DNA from 4 places in the Streptococcus sp. 27098_8_69 genome. Region 1 is predicted to be linked to each of the others. Evidence: predicted binding sites of a transcription regulator. Region 1 holds the regulator's gene; each other region holds the start of a gene.
What was found. The regulator Rex, encoded in region 1, represses fermentation and respiration genes when NADH is low (regulators of the CRP and FNR family bind a similar motif). The targets are predictions, from matches to a motif close to TTGTGAANTANTTCACAA.
Positions count from the first base shown of each region.

Region 2: a site for Rex is predicted at 1,291-1,308, ahead of adhP (alcohol dehydrogenase AdhP). Genes of this name have one in related genera too.
Region 3: a site for Rex is predicted at 2,542-2,559, ahead of O3658_RS06680 (zinc-dependent alcohol dehydrogenase family protein). Genes of this name have one in related genera too.
Region 4: a site for Rex is predicted at 2,834-2,851, ahead of adhE (bifunctional acetaldehyde-CoA/alcohol dehydrogenase). Genes of this name have one in related genera too.

Region 1 is NZ_JAPVZO010000001.1:102,622-107,079, reverse strand. Features, by position in the region: gene O3658_RS00575 (O-acetylhomoserine aminocarboxypropyltransferase/cysteine synthase family protein) at 1-639, shown strand, start outside; gene radC (DNA repair protein RadC) at 703-1,383, shown strand; gene O3658_RS00565 (gamma-glutamyl-gamma-aminobutyrate hydrolase family protein) at 1,407-2,096, opposite strand; gene O3658_RS00560 (redox-sensing transcriptional repressor Rex) at 2,112-2,753, opposite strand; gene O3658_RS00555 (DUF4649 family protein) at 2,834-3,049, opposite strand; gene O3658_RS00550 (DUF1831 domain-containing protein) at 3,059-3,406, opposite strand; gene O3658_RS00545 (cysteine desulfurase family protein) at 3,411-4,458, opposite strand, start outside.
Region 2 is NZ_JAPVZO010000006.1:32,557-37,014, reverse strand. Features, by position in the region: gene O3658_RS03310 (gamma-glutamylcysteine synthetase) at 1-1,038, opposite strand, end outside; gene adhP (alcohol dehydrogenase AdhP) at 1,411-2,430, shown strand; gene O3658_RS03300 (PTS sugar transporter subunit IIB) at 2,870-3,859, shown strand; gene O3658_RS03295 (PTS mannose/fructose/sorbose transporter subunit IIC) at 3,889-4,458, shown strand, end outside.
Region 3 is NZ_JAPVZO010000016.1:419-4,876, reverse strand. Features, by position in the region: gene comGA (competence type IV pilus ATPase ComGA) at 1-835, opposite strand, end outside; gene O3658_RS06685 (DUF1033 family protein) at 894-1,271, opposite strand; gene O3658_RS06680 (zinc-dependent alcohol dehydrogenase family protein) at 1,408-2,466, opposite strand; gene nagA (N-acetylglucosamine-6-phosphate deacetylase) at 2,606-3,757, opposite strand; tRNA gene O3658_RS06670 (tRNA-Leu) at 3,916-3,999, opposite strand; tRNA gene O3658_RS06665 (tRNA-Gln) at 4,009-4,080, opposite strand; tRNA gene O3658_RS06660 (tRNA-His) at 4,094-4,166, opposite strand; tRNA gene O3658_RS06655 (tRNA-Trp) at 4,180-4,250, opposite strand; tRNA gene O3658_RS06650 (tRNA-Tyr) at 4,262-4,342, opposite strand; tRNA gene O3658_RS06645 (tRNA-Phe) at 4,355-4,427, opposite strand; tRNA gene O3658_RS06640 (tRNA-Met) at 4,431-4,458, opposite strand, start outside.
Region 4 is NZ_JAPVZO010000012.1:54,824-59,281, forward strand. Features, by position in the region: gene tkt (transketolase) at 1-1,257, shown strand, start outside; gene yajC (preprotein translocase subunit YajC) at 1,374-1,694, shown strand; gene O3658_RS05865 (low molecular weight protein-tyrosine-phosphatase) at 1,743-2,198, shown strand; gene O3658_RS05870 (MORN repeat-containing protein) at 2,173-2,586, shown strand; gene adhE (bifunctional acetaldehyde-CoA/alcohol dehydrogenase) at 2,885-4,458, shown strand, end outside.

The sequences.
Region 1 (4,458 bases):
ACAACTATTGGTGGTGTTATCGTTGATAGTGGGAAGTTTGACTGGGTAGCTTCAGGGAAATTCCCACAATTTGTCAATGAAGACCCAAGCTACCATAATTTAAGCTATACTCGAGATGTAGGTGCTGCAGCCTTCATCGTTGCTGCTCGCGTGCAATTGCTTCGCGATATGGGAGCTACCCTTTCACCATTTAACTCATTTTTGCTCTTGCAAGGTCTTGAAACACTTTCTCTACGTGTTGAACGCCACGTTCAAAATGCTGAAAAAATCGTTGATTTCCTTGTGAACCATCCAAAGGTTGAAAAAGTTAACTATCCAAAATTAGCTGATAGCCCTTACCATGCCTTGGCGGAGAAATATTTACCAAAAGGTGTTGGTTCAATCTTTACCTTCCATGTTAAAGGTGGAGAAGCAGAAGCACGTAAGGTGATTGACAACTTGGAAATCTTTTCAAACTTAGCCAATGTAGCAGATGCTAAATCATTAGTAGTTCATCCCGCAACTACAACACATGCTCAGTTGTCTGACTCAGACCTAGAAGGAGCAGGAGTAACTAAAAATCAAATTCGTCTTTCAATCGGTCTTGAAAATGTCGATGATTTGATTGAAGATTTGCGACTAGCTCTTGAAAAAATCTAAAAATAACTAGTTTTTATCGAATTATAAATCCTTCTCACGAATAATTAAGTGAGGAGGATTTTTATGTATAGTATTTCATTTCAAGAAGATTCACTCTTGCCAAGAGAACGGCTGGTGACTGAAGGAGTAGAGAGTTTGAGTAATCAGGAATTACTAGCTATTTTACTCAGAACAGGAACTCGTCAATCTACTGTTTTTGAAATTGCACAAAAAGTATTGAATCAATTAAGTTGCTTAACTGATTTGAAAAAAATGACCCTGCAAGAACTACAGACTTTATCAGGTATCGGTAGAGTAAAAGCTATTGAATTGCAAGCTATGATAGAGCTAGGAAGTCGTATTCATAAACAAGAAACCATTGAGGCAGAGAGCATTCTTAGTAGTCAAAGACTGGCTAAAAAGATGCAAGCTGAACTGGGAGATAAAAAACAAGAGCACCTGGTGGCGCTCTATCTTAATACTCAAAATCAAATCATTCATCAGCAAACCATTTTTATCGGTTCTGCTACTAGAAGTATTGCGGAACCACGGGAAATTCTCCACTATGCTTTGAAGCATATGGCAACATCTGTGATTCTGGTTCATAATCATCCATCTGGTGCTGTCATGCCGAGTAGAAATGATGATCATGTTACGAAACTTGTTAAAGAAGCCTGCGAATTAATGGGTTTGGTCTTATTGGACCATCTTATCGTCTCACATTCCGATTATTTTAGTTACCGTGAGAAGACGGATCTGATTTAAAAAACCTGTATATGATACAGGTTTTACAATTCATTGACGACATAGTCGAAAAGTGTTTTATCTTTGGGGCGATTTTCAAAAAGAAATTCCGGATGCCATTGAACACCGAGGTAAGGGAAACCATCAGTTGTTGTTACAGCCTCGATAATACCATCTTTAGGATCGTGTGCTACAACTTTTAGATTTGGAGCAAGGTCTTTAATACTCTGATGATGGAAAGAGTTGATATGAGAGATTTCTCCATAGATTTCTCGAAGAATAGTATCAGGCTCAGTTACTAAACGTTGAGTTGTATACTCAGCTGAAGTATCCTGCCAATGATCTTCAATATCTTGATAAAGAGTTCCTCCCATAGCCACATTAAAGAGCTGGGTGCCTCGACAAACAGAAAAAATGGGTTTATTCAGTTTGATAGCTTCTTTTATAAGAGCTAGCTCAAAAATATCTCTCTGAAGGTGGTAGTCATCGCTATCGATCATTTTAGGTTCACCGTAGAACTTTGGATCGACATTTTGTCCACCAGTTAGAATAAGTTTATCAATCAAGCCAATGTAGTAACTGGCCATTTCTTGATCACCAATTGGTAGGATAATGGGAATTCCCCCAGCTTCCTTGACTCCTTCAACAAAGCCCTTTGCAGCATAGCTCATCATTAGCTCATCATCAGGATGAGCTTTTTCGTTTCCTGTAATCCCAATAACTGGTTTTTTCATAAATGCTTACGCTTTCTAATCCTCTTTTCTCATGAAATAGAGGAGAGTTTGCAATTCACTAGTTAAATCCACATATTGAGCCACCACATCTTTTGGTAGTTGGAGATGAACGGGTGAAAAGCTTAAAATTCCTTTAATACCTGCTTCGACAAGGAGATTAGCTACTTCTTGTGATTTGACACTCGGAACAGTTAAGATTGCAGTTTTTACATCTGCATTTTTTATTTTATCCTTGATTTGGGAGATTCCATAAATTGGAATTCCATCGGGAGTTTTCGTCCCAACTTCAGGATGATCATCCAAATCAAAAGCCATAATAATTTTCATTTTGTTTCGTTCGTGGAAACGGTAGTGAAGGAGAGCGTGCCCCATATTACCAATACCCACCAACATAACATTTGTAATAGAATTATCATTTAGAAGATCAGCAAAAAACGTCATTAGTTTTTTGACATCGTAGCCAAATCCACGGCGACCGAGTTCACCAAAGTAGGAAAAATCTCGTCTAACCGTAGCAGAATCAATACCAATGGCCTCGGCAATTTGTTTTGAGTTGGCTCTTTCAATCTTTTCTGCATGAAATCTTTTAAAGATACGATAATAAAGAGAAAGTCTCTTTGCTGTTGCTTTTGGAATAGCAGACTGTTTTTCTTTCACAAAATCACAACCTTTCTAAATACTATTTTATAGAAAGATTGTGAAAAAATCAACAAAAACAAGAAAAAACTAAGAAAATCTTAGTTTATCTTTGTAAAATCATAGTGAGATAGAAAACGATAGAGATCTCCCAGAAGACCTTGATAGATTTCTTCTCCCTTATAGGTAAGAGAAGTAATGACGGTCGTATCTGGAAGAGTCACACATCCTGAAAGTGACAGCATGAGTGCTTCGTAATCTTCGTATTCTAAAAGGCGATCGACTTGATAGGCATCCTTATAGGTTAATCGAAACATAGTGACCCTCTATCTTTCACTTTTAGTGAAAACACCACGTTCAACAAGACTGTCCATCAAGAAGTAGAATTTCTCTTGGTGGATATGAGTTTCTTCTGACTTAAAGATATCAACCAAACGTAAACCAAATTTATCAGTGATGTTGATTTTTGCACCAGTTAAGTCTTTGTTGATGATAATCTTAAGTTGGAAACCTTCCCCACTATTAGGAACTTTTTCAAGAAGACGTGTTAGTTCATAGTTACCAACCTTTGTTTCAAAAAAAGTGTTATCTTTTAGAGTAAACTTTTTGACAGTTGGGCTAAGTGTGTAATCGTAACGGCAATTTTTGAGACTAATAGTTTTTTCGAATGCCATTGAGTTATCCTCCAATGATTTCTTTTAGAGTTTGTGCGAGGGTGATCATTTCTTGCTCTGTATTTTGAGGTGAAATGCTGACGCGAACGGATTCGTGTAAGCGAGGAGAGTCTTCTCCGTAGAAAGCCTGAAGAACATGACTAACCTGTACGACACCTGCAGTACAAGCAGAACCAGTTGAAATAGAAATCCCTTCAAGATCTAGACGAAGAAGTAGTAGATCATTACGTTGGCCTGGAAATCCAATATTAAGGACATATGGTAGCTGGTCTTTTCCTTGATTGAGGTAATAGTCTGTCTCAGCCATTTCATTTAAGAAGATGTCTTTTAAACATTGAACCTTTTCAAAGTTTTGTGCTTGGTTTTCAAGATCATCCTTTAGGGCTGCTACCATTCCTACAATGGCAGGAAGATTTTCTGTTCCTGCTCTTTTTTTCTGCTCTTGATCACCACCATGAAGATAGGAATCAAAATCTGTAGAGGCAGCATAGAGAAAACCAACTCCTTTTGGACCATAAAATTTGTGTGCAGAAGCACTGAGAAAATCAATTCCCAATTCTTCGGGAAGTATCTCTAATTTACCGACTGCCTGAACTGCATCGACATGATAGACGGCTGGATGATTTTTTAGAACTTCACCAATTTCAGCAATAGGTAATAGTGTACCGGTTTCATTGTTGGCAAACATAGTAGAAACAAGAATGGTATCTTCACGAAGTGCATTTTTGACTTGGTCTGCAGTGATTTCTTGATGTTCAGGCTGTAAAATAGTCACTTCAAAACCGAAATTTTCAACCAAGTATTTGATGGGTTCTAGAACAGCATGGTGCTCAATCGCAGTAGTGATAATGTGCTTTCCACGATTTTGATGGCGAAGGCAGTAGCCGATAATAGCAGTATTATTGCTTTCAGTACCACCAGTGGTAAAGAATATATGTTGTGGCTTTGTTCCTAGTAAACTTGCTAGTTCTTGACGAGCTTCTCGTAATAGTTTACCTGCTTGGCGCCCATGTCCATGAATACTAGAAGGGTTGCCATAAGTTTCTTGCATG
Region 2 (4,458 bases), on a different contig from region 1:
CAAACCTAGATGAAAGGCTGCTGAAGCAAAGGTTCGGTCTAGGGGTTGCGTACAAACACTACGAAATTCGACCGTTCCTCTAGTCGTCAAGTCTTGATATTGGTAACTACGGTGCGTTTGAAAATCCTTCTCTTGAGGGACAAGCAGAGTTTCTTTTCCATTTAGAGTATAGGCAAAAATTTCATCAGTAGCTAGGTAATCTCTAGCCCGAATCGGAGAAAAATAGTAGGTTTCCCCATCTCGTTCTGCTGTAAAAATCGCAGAGCGGTCTAGATAATCAAAGAAATCATCCTCATCTTTGAAGAGTTTTGCATTGACACCAACATTCTCTGGATAAATCCCATGCATGGAGTCTTCCCAAAAGATATCTCGTGAAATCAAAGTATCCCAATCTGCTCCCGAAAACTCAGAATTGGCAAACAGGTAAGCTTTGGCTGCTTCAATCTGGGTGAAAGCATTGATGACATGTAGGTAGTTAGCAGTCGATACGTCCAACTGAACTTGACTCCCACAGATAAAAGCACCGTATTGTGGAAAGTCATGCAAATCAGCACTCTCTTGGCGACTTCCCATCTGCAGATAAGCCATCAGCATCTGGTAACGCGGATAAGCGACAGGCAGATTATCATTGATATTCCAGTTAGGATGAATCCCCCAACCCTGAATCGCATGATCCTTTTCCCCAAGCTTTTCCTGAATAACCTTCATATAAGCTTGAAATCGTCCTTGGACCTCTTGGATTTTCTGGGCTCTGCCAAAGGCAAACTCCAAGGTCGTGTAGGAAACCTCAAACAAAATCCGGTCTTGACTGATCGGTTCTACAAGTTGAATTGGATTGCCATCCTGGTCTTCCTTTTCAACTTCCAGACCGAGAGCATCCACCAAAAAGCACATCAAATCCTTACTGACTTCAATATCGGTAGCTTGTCCATCTACATGTACGATAGGAAACTCCAACTCAATCCCAATATAGAGATTTGGATTTTCTTTTATATTTTTTAAATAACGGTTTTTCAATAACTGAATAGAAGGGGACATAGATACCTCTCACTCTAAATTCTCTTACTAGAAAGATCAATTGCTTTCTATATTATACCAAAATCCCCTCGAGAAGAAACTCAGAAAATTTGCTGAAAACCTTAAAGAGGCGATATAAAGTCAACTTTTCTAGCGTTTATAGGTATTTACTCGCCAATGCATCAATCTTATTTGTTCAATTTTCACAGTCTTATCAACCGGTTAAGCGATTACATAGTTTTTCACCTCAAAACTATTGTACTATAGTAAATATCGTGATATACTTCACATATAAGTAAATAAGAAGGCGGTTCAAATTCGACTTCACTTGAAAACCTCTCAAGCCAAGCCCCTTTTCCTCTGCACCTCAACGACTAATCAAGGAGGATAGCTATGAAAGCTGTTGTTGTAAATCCAGAAAGCACTGGTGTTGCTATTGAAGAAAAAGTACTCCGTCCGCTCGAAACTGGGGAAGCTCTTGTAGAAGTTGAGTACTGTGGTGTTTGCCACACAGACCTCCACGTTGCCCATGGTGACTTTGGAAAAGTTCCAGGACGTGTTCTCGGTCACGAAGGGATCGGTATCGTAAAAGAAATCGCCCCTGATGTTAAGAGCCTAAAAGTTGGCGACCGTGTCAGCGTTGCTTGGTTCTTTGAAGGCTGTGGTATGTGTGAATACTGTACAACTGGGCGCGAAACTCTTTGCCGCACAGTGAAAAATGCTGGCTACTCAGTTGACGGCGGTATGGCTGAACAATGTATCGTAACTGCAGATTATGCTGTTAAGGTTCCAGAAGGGCTCGATCCAGCCCAAGCTTCTTCTATCACTTGTGCCGGTGTTACTACCTACAAGGCTATAAAAGAAGCAAAAGTTGAACCAGGCCAATGGGTTGTCCTCTATGGTGCTGGAGGCCTTGGTAACTTGGCCGTCCAATACGCTAAAAAAGTATTCAACGCTCACGTTATCGCAGTAGATATTAACAACGATAAACTTGCTCTAGCTAAAGAAGTTGGTGCTGATATCGTGATTAATGGTCTTGAAGTCGAAGATGTTCCAGGCCTTATCAAGGAAAAAACAAACGGTGGCGCTCACTCAGCTGTCGTAACAGCTGTATCAAAAGTTGCCTTCAACCAAGCAGTGGACTCTGTTCGTGCAGGCGGTCGTGTAGTAGCTGTCGGTCTCCCATCTGAAATGATGGACCTTAGCATCGTCAAAACAGTTCTTGACGGTATTCAGGTCATCGGTTCCCTTGTTGGTACACGTAAAGATTTGGAAGAAGCTTTCCAATTTGGTGCTGAAGGTCTCGTTGTTCCAGTTGTTCAAAAACGGCCTGTCGAAGATGCCATTGCTGTCTTTGATGAAATGGCTGCTGGTACCATCCAAGGTCGCATGGTTCTAGACTTTACTCATTAAGATAAATAATAAATAATAAAACGAGGTAGGGACAGTAGACCCCACCTCGTTTTTTAGCAATAAAATTTTGGCATAGCAACTAATCGAACTTAAAGTTCTTTTTTAAATGCTCAATAACACCATTAAAGAAAACGTCATTTTTCTATCCACATTCTTTCAGCATCCAATGGTTGAGTGAAGTAAAAGAGGCTGGAACTAAGTTACCGAGATTTGGTTGGTCCACTTCTGCACTACCACTTTTTATATTAAATTTTTTTACCATTTTATAGACGATTTTATAAAAAGTTGATATATCAATATTTGTAAAAATTGAAATTTGAGATTTTTTTCACTCTTTATTATAATTAGTTGATTTTTTTCTGAAATCGATTTATACTTAAGGAGTCTTAAAGTTTTCTTAAACTACAAGTCAAACATTTTATAAGGAGGAATGACAATAATGAGTATCGGAATCATTATTGCGAGCCACGGTGAATTTGCTGCGGGTATTCATCAGTCAGGATCTATGATCTTTGGTGAACAAGAAAAGGTTCAAGTTGTAACCTTTATGCCAAACGAAGGTCCAGATGATTTATACGCCAAGTTCAACAATGCTGTGGCTGCATTTGACGCAGAAGATGAGGTTCTAGTCTTGGCTGACCTTTGGAGTGGATCTCCATTTAACCAAGCTAGTCGCGTAATGGGAGAAAATCCTGAGCGTAAATTTGCCATCATCACAGGACTTAACTTGCCGATGTTGATCCAAGCCTACACAGAGCGTCTTATGGACGCGAATGCTGGAGTGGATAAAGTCGCTGCGAACATCATTAAAGAAGCCAAAGATGGCATCAAGGCTCTTCCAGAAGAGCTAAATCCAGCTGAGGAAGTTGCAACTGCTGCAGCTGCTCCTGTAGCCCAAGCTGCTATCCCAGAAGGAACAGTTATCGGAGACGGTAAATTGAAAATCAATCTTGCTCGTCTTGACACACGTCTTCTTCACGGGCAAGTCGCAACTGCTTGGACACCAGATTCAAAAGCTAACCGTATCATCGTTGCTTCAGATAACGTAGCTAACGACGACCTTCGTAAAGAATTGATCAAACAAGCGGCTCCTAACGGAGTGAAGGCTAACGTTGTTCCAATCCAAAAATTGATTGAGGTCGCAAAAGACCCTCGTTTTGGTGAGACACACGCCCTCATCTTGTTTGAAACACCTCAAGATGCCCTTCGTGCTATCGAAGGCGGTGTGCCAATCAAGACTCTTAACGTTGGATCAATGGCTCACTCAACTGGTAAAACAATGGTCAACAACGTATTGTCTATGGACAAAGACGACGTTGCTACATTTGAAAAAATGCGTGACCTTGGTGTTGAATTTGACGTACGTAAAGTACCAAACGACACTAAAAAAGATTTGTTTGACTTGATTAGCAAAGCTAACGTTCAATAATTAAAACTAAATAGAAAAGGAATAAAACCATGTCAGATATTTCATTCATTTCTGCTATCTTGGTTGTAGTTGTTGCCTTCTTCGCAGGTCTTGAAGGTATCCTCGACCAATTCCAATTCCATCAACCAATCGTAGCATGTACCCTTATCGGTCTTGTAACTGGTAACCTCGAAGCAGGGGTTATGCTTGGTGGATCACTTCAAATGATCGCTCTTGGTTGGGCAAACATTGGAGCAGCCGTTGCTCCTGACGCGGCTCTTGCCTCTGTTGCTGCTGCAATCATCATGATCAAAGGTGGTAACTTTACTACTGAAGGTATCGCAGTCGCAACTGCAACTGCTATCCCTCTTGCCGTAGCTGGTCTTTTCTTGACTATGATCGTTCGTACAATCTCAGTTGGTTTGGTTCACACTGCAGACGCTGCTGCTAAAGAAGGGAACATTGCAGCTGTTGAGCGTGCTCACTACTTTGCCCTTGCTCTTCAAGGTCTACGTATTGCTATCCCAGCTGCACTCTTGCTTGCAATGCCAACTGAAGCCGTTCAAAGCGTATTGAACCTTATGCCTGAATGGCTTAAAGGTGGTATGGCTGTTGGTGGT
Region 3 (4,458 bases), on a different contig from region 1:
AATTTTTGTTTGCAAAATCAATAATTCCTCCTCCCCCGATTAGTCTCTGGTAACAAACACCTTGTAAAACAACTGCAAGTTCATCTTCACTAACACCAAGTTCTAAGAGGCGCTCATAAACCCCACGAACACTCTTGGCATGGATTGTCGAGAATACCGTGGCACCTGTCAGACTAGCTCGTACAACGGCACGGGCTGTTTCGCTATCTCGAATTTCTCCAATGATTAAAAGATCTGGACGATGTCGTAGGGAAAGTTTGATCAAGTTCTCATAGCTAAGTCCGATAGCTTCATTGAGCTGTAATTGTAGCATTTCTTCTTGCTTAATCTCGACCGGATCTTCAATGGACATGACCTGTTGTCCCTTAAACAATGACTTGGCTAATTCATGCATCAAAGTAGTTTTGCCACTTCCTACGGGGCCTGCAAAAAGATAAAGCCCGCGTTGCCTAAAGCCCTTTTCCAGTTCTATAAGGTCCTGAAACCAGAAGCGCAACTCTTGTTCTTGATCATGCAAAAGGCGAATAACTAGACTCTCATGGCCACGATAATCTCCCACCGTCGATAAACGTAATGAAGAAACCTTGTCTCCATGCTGATAATCACAGGAACCAAGCTGACTACGGCGTTTTTCTCCAACGTTCATCCCCGCAATAAACTTAAAATGACTAATGACAGCCCCCAACTTTTCAAAGTCATAGGTGTTAATCAAATGTCTCTCATCTCCAACTCGCATATGTAGCTCATAAATCTTTTCTTTAGGAACAAAATAGATGTCCTGAGCTCCCTGTTTTTTGGCCAGTGTAATCAATTCTTGTGCAAGTGTTTGTACCATATCTTCCTCCTCATTCTTATTATTCGAAGAAAATATAAAAAAAGAAGAAACAACTTCATTAAAAAGTTGTTTCTTCTTTTTTTATGCGACAAGTACGGTGGATTTCTAAACCAGTCTGCTTTTCGTAACCAGGTCTAAATTTTTCATCAGGAATGACTTGACCATCTTCCAACAAAGCCAAGGAATGATATTGCTGAAGAAATTCATCGCATTCTTCACACCAGCGTTTATCTTCAGGATCCCAAAAAATAGTCATCAAATCTCCTCTACTTTTGTAAAGGGGAATTTCCTTTTCTAACTCAAACCAACAAGACTTATAATATTTCAAGGCGTCATAATAGTTATCAAATTTTTTGCTCGCAATGACGTCGTCTTCCCAGCCTTCTATAAACCACCACGGTTCAAAATCTCCGTACATTTTTATAACTCGATACATAGTTTAACTTCCTTTGTACCGTATATTATAGCGAAATTTTGAGAACAATGAAAGAATTTTGCTCATTTTCACGAATTATATAACATTTTCAAAAATCCAGCTATTTAAAAACGAATAACTAGATTTAAAAACAAGATTAACCTTCTGAAATATCGTTTTCAATAATCACTTTAATCGCATGATGATCGGCGGCCTTACTAAATACTTCATAGGCCTTTTCTATTTCACTAAGTTTGAAATAATGAGTTACCAATTTTTCAGGTTCAATTTTATGACTTTCTAAGGCTTTCAAAAGCTGAGGAGTTGTATTGGTAGAAACCAATCCAGTAGTAACATTAATGTTACGAATCCAAAGAGTGTCCAAATCAAACTGAACTGGTTTACCATGCACACCACAGTTGGCTACTGTTCCGTCTACACCGATAATCTTTTGACAGAGATCAAACGTTGCAGGAATTCCTACCGCCTCAATAGCGACATCTACACCTCGACCATCTGTCAAATCATAAATTTCTTGAATTGCTTTTTCAGGGTCTGAAGAATTAATCTTATGAGTAGCACCGAAAGAAACTGCAGTATCCAAGCGATTATCGTCTAGGTCCACCATAATCAATTTAGCTGGAGAATAGAATTGTGCCGTCAAGAGAGCTGCCAATCCAACTGGCCCTGAACCAACGATAGCTACACTACAACCAGGCTCAACTTTCCCTTTTAAGACACCAATTTCATAGCCAGTTGGCAAGATATCAGATAACATAACCAAAGCTTCATCAGACAAATCAGCTGGAGTATGATAAAGAGTATTATCAGCATGAGGCACACGAAGATATTCTGCTTGCATACCGTCAATCAAATGTCCAAAAATCCATCCACCTTCGTCTTCACAGTGGGCATAGATTCCTTTTTTACAATAGTAACACTTGCCACATGCACAAACGCAAGAAATCAAAACCTTATCACCTTTTTTGAAGTTTGAAACTCCTGCTCCAACTTCCTCTACAATACCAATTCCTTCATGTCCTAGGATTGTTCCACTCTTACAAGCGGGAACATCCCCTTTAATAATATGAAGGTCAGTACCACAAATAGTAGTCTTAACGATACGCACAATAGCATCTGTTGGCTTGCGAATAACTGGTTTGTCTACATCAACAAATGACGCAAGGCCTGGTTTAACGTAAGTATAAGCTTTCATAAGCAATCCTCCGCTTTTTTATTTGTGTTATTTATATCATAATTGTAAGCCTTTCCAATACAAAAATCAAGTAATTTGTGAAAGAAATAACAAATTTATTTTAAAAAAGAAGAAACGAAAATCGTTTCTACTTTTTAGATTATGCTTGATAACGTTTTTCACCATCTAGATAAGTTGCTACTAATTCCAAATCTTTATCTAACACGATAAAGTCTGCATCGTAGCCTTCACGAATTTGTCCACAGACGTCATCGATATGAACTGATTTAGCTGGGTTCAGACTAGCCATCATGACTGCTTCATGAGGATTTGCAATTCCCCACTCAACAACATTTTTCAAACCATCTTTAAGTTTGAGAATGGAACCTGCCAAGTTACCTGTAGATTTAAGACGAGCAGTCCCATTTGCAACTACAACTGGAAATTCACCTAACATATAATCGCCATCTTGCAAACCACCTGCTGTCATACAGTCAGTGATAAGGGCAATATTTTCAGTTCCTTTTTGTTTAAGAAGAATTTCGCAAGCCTTAGGATCCACGTGATGACCATCACAAATCAATTCTGCATAAGTGTGTGGTAACTCATACATCGCACCAACCATACCAAGTTCGCGGTGTGTTAAACCACGCATTCCATTATAGGCATGAACCCAAACACTAGCCCCGGCATCAACAGCTTTTTTAGCTTCATCAAATGTAGCATTAGAGTGACCAAGAGCAACAGTTACACCTTCACCAGTAATAGTACGTACAAAGTCCTCAACCCCATCACGTTCAGGTGCAAGAGCAATTTTATTAAGAAGACCATTAGCAGCCTTCTGCCATGCACGAAACTCATCCATACGAGGATCTTTCATGTAAGCAGGGTTTTGAGCTCCTTTAAATTCCTCAGTAAAATATGGCCCTTCAAAATAGATACCACGAATCTTAGCACCAGATGCTTCTTGATAGCGTGCACCAATGTTTTCAGTAACAGCCAGCAATTGTTCGTATGATGAAGTTAGTGTAGTTGGTAGGAAACTAGTAACACCTGTGCTAAGAAGACCTTCACTCATCGTATGAAGAGTTCCTTCAATATTATTATCCATGACATCCACACCACCAAAACCGTGAATGTGTGTATCAACGAGACCAGGTGCGATGCTATAACCAGAATAATCTAAAATTTCAGCATCCCCAGAAATCTCTTCAACATGCTTACCAAACTTGCCATCAATAAGTTCCAAATAACCTCCACGACGAATACCATGTGGATAGAAAAATTGATCAGCTTTAATATACTTAGGCATAATGATAACCTCCTTAAGAAATAATCTACTATTTATTATGTCAATTACATTATAAACCTTTCAAAACGATTTGTAAATGGTATAGACCTTTTTTAGTGAAATTTTAATAAATTATTCAACAAAAAAGACAAGGTCCGAAAACCTTGTCGTTATTACTATACCGGCGGCCGGGGTCGAACCGGCACGTCCTTGCGGACACTGGATTTTGAGTCCAGCGCGTCTGCCAATTCCGCCACGCCGGCAAATAGTAACTGGGGTAGCTGGATTCGAACCAACGCATGAGGGAGTCAAAGTCCCTTGCCTTACCGCTTGGCTATACCCCAATAATATAAAATAGGCGAGTGATGGGGATCGAACCCACGCATGCCAGAGCCACAATCTGGTGTGTTAACCACTTCACCACACCCGCCATAATTTTAAAACACGGGCAGTAGGAATTGAACCCACACTGAAGGTTTTGGAGACCTTAGTTCTACCTTTAAACTATGCCCGTAGTTAAGGTTATGGAAGGGGAGGGATTCGAACCCCCGAACCCGAAGGAGCGGATTTACAGTCCGCCGCGTTTAGCCTCTTCGCTACCCTTCCAAAATATTTAAATGGCGCGAGACGGAATCGAACCGCCGACACATGGAGCTTCAATCCATTGCTCTACCAACTGAGCTACCGAGCCTTATTGCGGGAGCAGGATTTGAACCTACGAC
Region 4 (4,458 bases), on a different contig from region 1:
GTGAAAACTGTTATTGGTTATGGTTCTCCAAACAAACAAGGGACTAACGCTGTGCACGGAGCTCCTCTTGGAGCGGATGAAACTGCAGCAACTCGCCAAGCCCTTGGTTGGGACTACGAACCGTTTGAAATCCCAGCAGAAGTTTATGCTGATTTCAAAGAAAATGTTGCAGACCGTGGCGCATCAGCATACGAAGCATGGACAAAACTAGTCGCAGATTACAAAGAAGCTCACCCAGAACTTGCTGCAGAAGTGGAAGCAATCATCGAAGGACGCGATCCAGTTGAATTGACTCCAGAAGACTTCCCAGCTTTAGAAAATGGCTTCTCTCAAGCAACTCGTAACTCAAGTCAGGATGCTTTGAATGTAGTAGCTGCTAAATTGCCAACCTTCCTCGGTGGATCAGCTGACCTTGCTCATTCAAATATGACTTACATCAAAACTGATGGACTTCAAGATGATGCAAATCGCTTAAATCGTAACATCCAGTTTGGTGTTCGTGAATTTGCAATGGGTACTGTCTTGAACGGAATGGCTCTTCACGGTGGACTTCGAGTTTATGGTGGAACTTTCTTCGTATTCTCAGACTATCTTAAGGCAGCGGTTCGATTGTCAGCTCTACAAGGTCTTCCTGTAACTTATGTCTTCACCCACGATTCAATTGCAGTCGGAGAAGATGGTCCAACTCATGAACCAATTGAGCACTTGGCAGGTCTTCGTGCGATTCCAAACCTCAATGTTTTCCGTCCAGCAGATGCGCGTGAAACTCAAGCAGCTTGGTACCAAGCTGTCAAAAGCGAGAAAACTCCGACTGTTCTTGTCTTGACTCGTCAAAACTTGACTGTTGAAGAAGGAACAGACTTTGACAAGGTTGCAAAAGGAGCTTATGTTGTATATGAAAATGCAGCAGACTTTGACACTATCTTGATTGCAACAGGTTCAGAAGTGAACTTAGCAGTAGCAGCCGCTAAAGAATTGGCAAGTCAAGGTGGGAAAGTTCGCGTAGTCAGCATGCCATCTACAGATGTATTTGATGCACAAGATGCAGCCTACAAAGAAGAGATTCTACCAAATGCAGTTCGTCGCCGTGTAGCAGTTGAAATGGGAGCAACTCAAAACTGGTATAAATACGTTGGTCTTGATGGAGCAGTTCTTGGTATTGATACCTTTGGAGCATCTGCCCCAGCACCAAAAGTTTTAGCAGAATATGGATTTACAGTTGAAAACTTAGTAGAACTTGTAAACAACTTGAAATAAGAAAAATCAGGGCATTTGCTCTGGTTTTTTATTGACCTAAAATCAAGGTGCAATCTTGTAAAAACAAGTGAAATTTGATATAGTAGTTTTATCTGAATTACAAAGGAGAAAAAATAATGGGTGGGAATTTAACATTCTTGATTATGCTTGTTTTGATGTTTGGCTTGATGTTTTTCATGCAACGTTCTCAAAAAAAACAAGCTGAAAAACGTATGGAGAGCCTCAACAAACTTCAAAAAGGCTACGAAGTCATCACTATCGGTGGTCTCTACGGTACAGTTGACGAAGTTGATACTGAAAACAAAACGATTGTACTTGATGTAGACGGAGTATACTTGACTTTCGAATTAGGTGCAATTAGAACAGTTTTGCCAGTCAAAGAAGCTGTCACACCTGAAGGTGCAGTTATCGAAGAAGGCAGTGCTATTGAAGAATAAAACGGGGTTAATCTTATACCCCTTTTTCTATGAAGATGAGGGACAATGATGAAAAAAGTTGTTTTTGTTTGCCTTGGTAATATTTGTCGCAGTCCTATGGCGGAATTTGTGATGAAATCCTTGACCGATAAGTATGAGGTTCAAAGCCGAGCGACTTCTTCCTGGGAACATGGTAATCCGATCCACAAAGGGACACAAGAAATCTTTCGAAGCCATGGCGTTCCTTATGATACTTCGAAAACTTCCCAACAAATTTCTAAAAATGACTTTGAGTATTTTGACTATATCATTGGGATGGATGAGTCTAACCTTGCTGACTTATATCAGATGTGCCCACAAGATCAACAAGATAAGATCCAAGCGTTTGCATCTGAAAGCGTTCCAGACCCATGGTATACAGGTGATTTTGAAGAAACTTATGACCGAGTTTTAACTGGTTGCCAGGCTTGGTTAGGTCGCTTAGAAAATGAGAGTGAAAATGGAAAATATAAAGAAACTCTATGAAAAATACAGTGTCTATTTGACACGTCCTCGACTAGAAATTGCGACAGTAATCGTCATTGTTGTCTGCGCAGGTCTCGTATTTCTGACAAATCTTCCAAAACAGGGCGTTCTTAAGCTTGATAACGATGCTATTATTTATGACGGGAGCCTAGTTCGTGGTAAGATGAATGGTCAGGGCACTGTTACCTTCTCAAACGGTGATACCTATACTGGAGAATTTAGCAATGGTGCCTTCAATGGTAAAGGTACCTACCAAGCTAAAGCAGGTTGGGTATATGAGGGAGACTTTGTAAATGGCCAAGCTGAAGGAAAAGGAAAACTGACTACCGAACAAGAAGTAGTCTATGAAGGGGACTTCAAACAAGGTTTATTTCAACAAGCACAATAACCTCCTCCTAGAAGGAGGTATTCTTCCAGAATAACAGAAAGCGCTTACACGGAAATAAAAACGGCTTACAAGACTGTTTTACAACTAAGTTTGTGAAAAATAAAACTTTCATGGAATAATTCACAAACTTTAAGTGAAAAAGTGCATGTGTGGGTATGTTTGAAATTGTTTTCACAAACAAATAAAAAAAGTTTGTGAAATACTCATGAAACTGTTTACAAATGTTTAAAAAAGAGTTATAATAGACTTGTGAAAAAATTAACAAAGGATAAAATCCTTAAAGGCTATGGAGGATAATATGGCTGATAAAAAAACAGTAACACCTGAGGAAAAACAACTTGCTGCTGAAAAGCATGTCGATGGTCTCGTGAAAAAAGCCTTGGTTGCGCTTGATGAGATGCGCAAGTTGAACCAAGAGCAAGTTGACTATATCGTGGCAAAAGCTTCGGTTGCAGCACTTGATGCACACGGAATTCTTGCACAACATGCAGTTGAAGAAACTGGACGTGGGGTATTCGAAGATAAGGCAACAAAAAACCTTTTTGCCTGTGAGCACGTAGTAAACAATATGCGTGGCGTTAAAACAGTTGGAGTTATTGAAGAGGACCCAATTACAGGTTTGACTAAAATTGCAGAACCTGTAGGTGTAATCTGCGGTGTCACTCCAACAACAAACCCAACTTCAACAGCTATCTTCAAATCATTGATTGCTTTGAAAACACGTAACCCAATCGTTTTCGCTTTCCACCCATCAGCACAAGAATCATCAGCACACGCAGCACAAATTGTTCGTGACGCAGCGATTGCAGCTGGTGCTCCTGAAAACTGTGTTCAATGGATTACAGAACCATCAATGGAAGCAACTGGAGCACTTATGAACCACGAAGGTGTTGCGACTATCCTCGCAACTGGTGGTAATGCCATGGTTAAAGCTGCTTACTCATGTGGTAAGCCAGCACTTGGGGTAGGTGCCGGGAATGTTCCTGCTTATGTAGAAAAATCTGCCGACCTCCGTCAAGCTGCTCACGACATCGTTATGTCTAAATCATTTGATAATGGTATGGTCTGTGCGTCAGAACAAGCAGTTATCATTGATAAAGAAGTTTATGATGAATTTGTTGAAGAATTCAAGTCATATCACACTTATTTCGTAAACAAAAAAGAAAAAGCTCTTCTCGAAGAATTCTGCTTCGGTGTGAAAGCTAACAGCAAAAACTGTGCTGGTGCTAAACTAAATGCAAACATCGTTGGTAAACCAGCTGCATGGATTGCTGAGCAAGCTGGATTCTCTGTTCCAGAAGGAACAAACATCTTGGCTGCAGAATGTGCAGAAGTAGGACCAAAAGAACCATTAACTCGTGAAAAATTGTCACCAGTTATCGCTGTCCTAAAAGCCGAAGATACAGAAGATGGTCTTAAAAAAGCTCGCCAAATGGTTGAGTTCAATGGACTTGGTCACTCAGCAGCTATCCATACAAAAGACGAAGAGCTTGCTAAACGTTTTGGTACAGAAATCAAAGCTATGCGGATTATCTGGAACTCTCCATCTACTTTCGGTGGTATCGGTGACGTTTACAATGCCTTCATCCCATCATTGACACTTGGATGTGGTTCATACGGACGCAACTCAGTTGGTGATAACGTGAGCGCGATCAACCTTCTAAACATCAAGAAAGTAGGGAAACGTAGAAATAATATGCAATGGTTTAAAGTTCCTTCAAAAATTTACTTCGAACGCAATTCTATCCAATACCTTCAAACATGTGAAGATATTGAACGCGTTATGATTGTTACAGACAAATCTATCGAAAAACTCGGTTTCGTTCAACGCATTATCGACCAATTGAACAAACGTAGCAACCGTGTAACTGT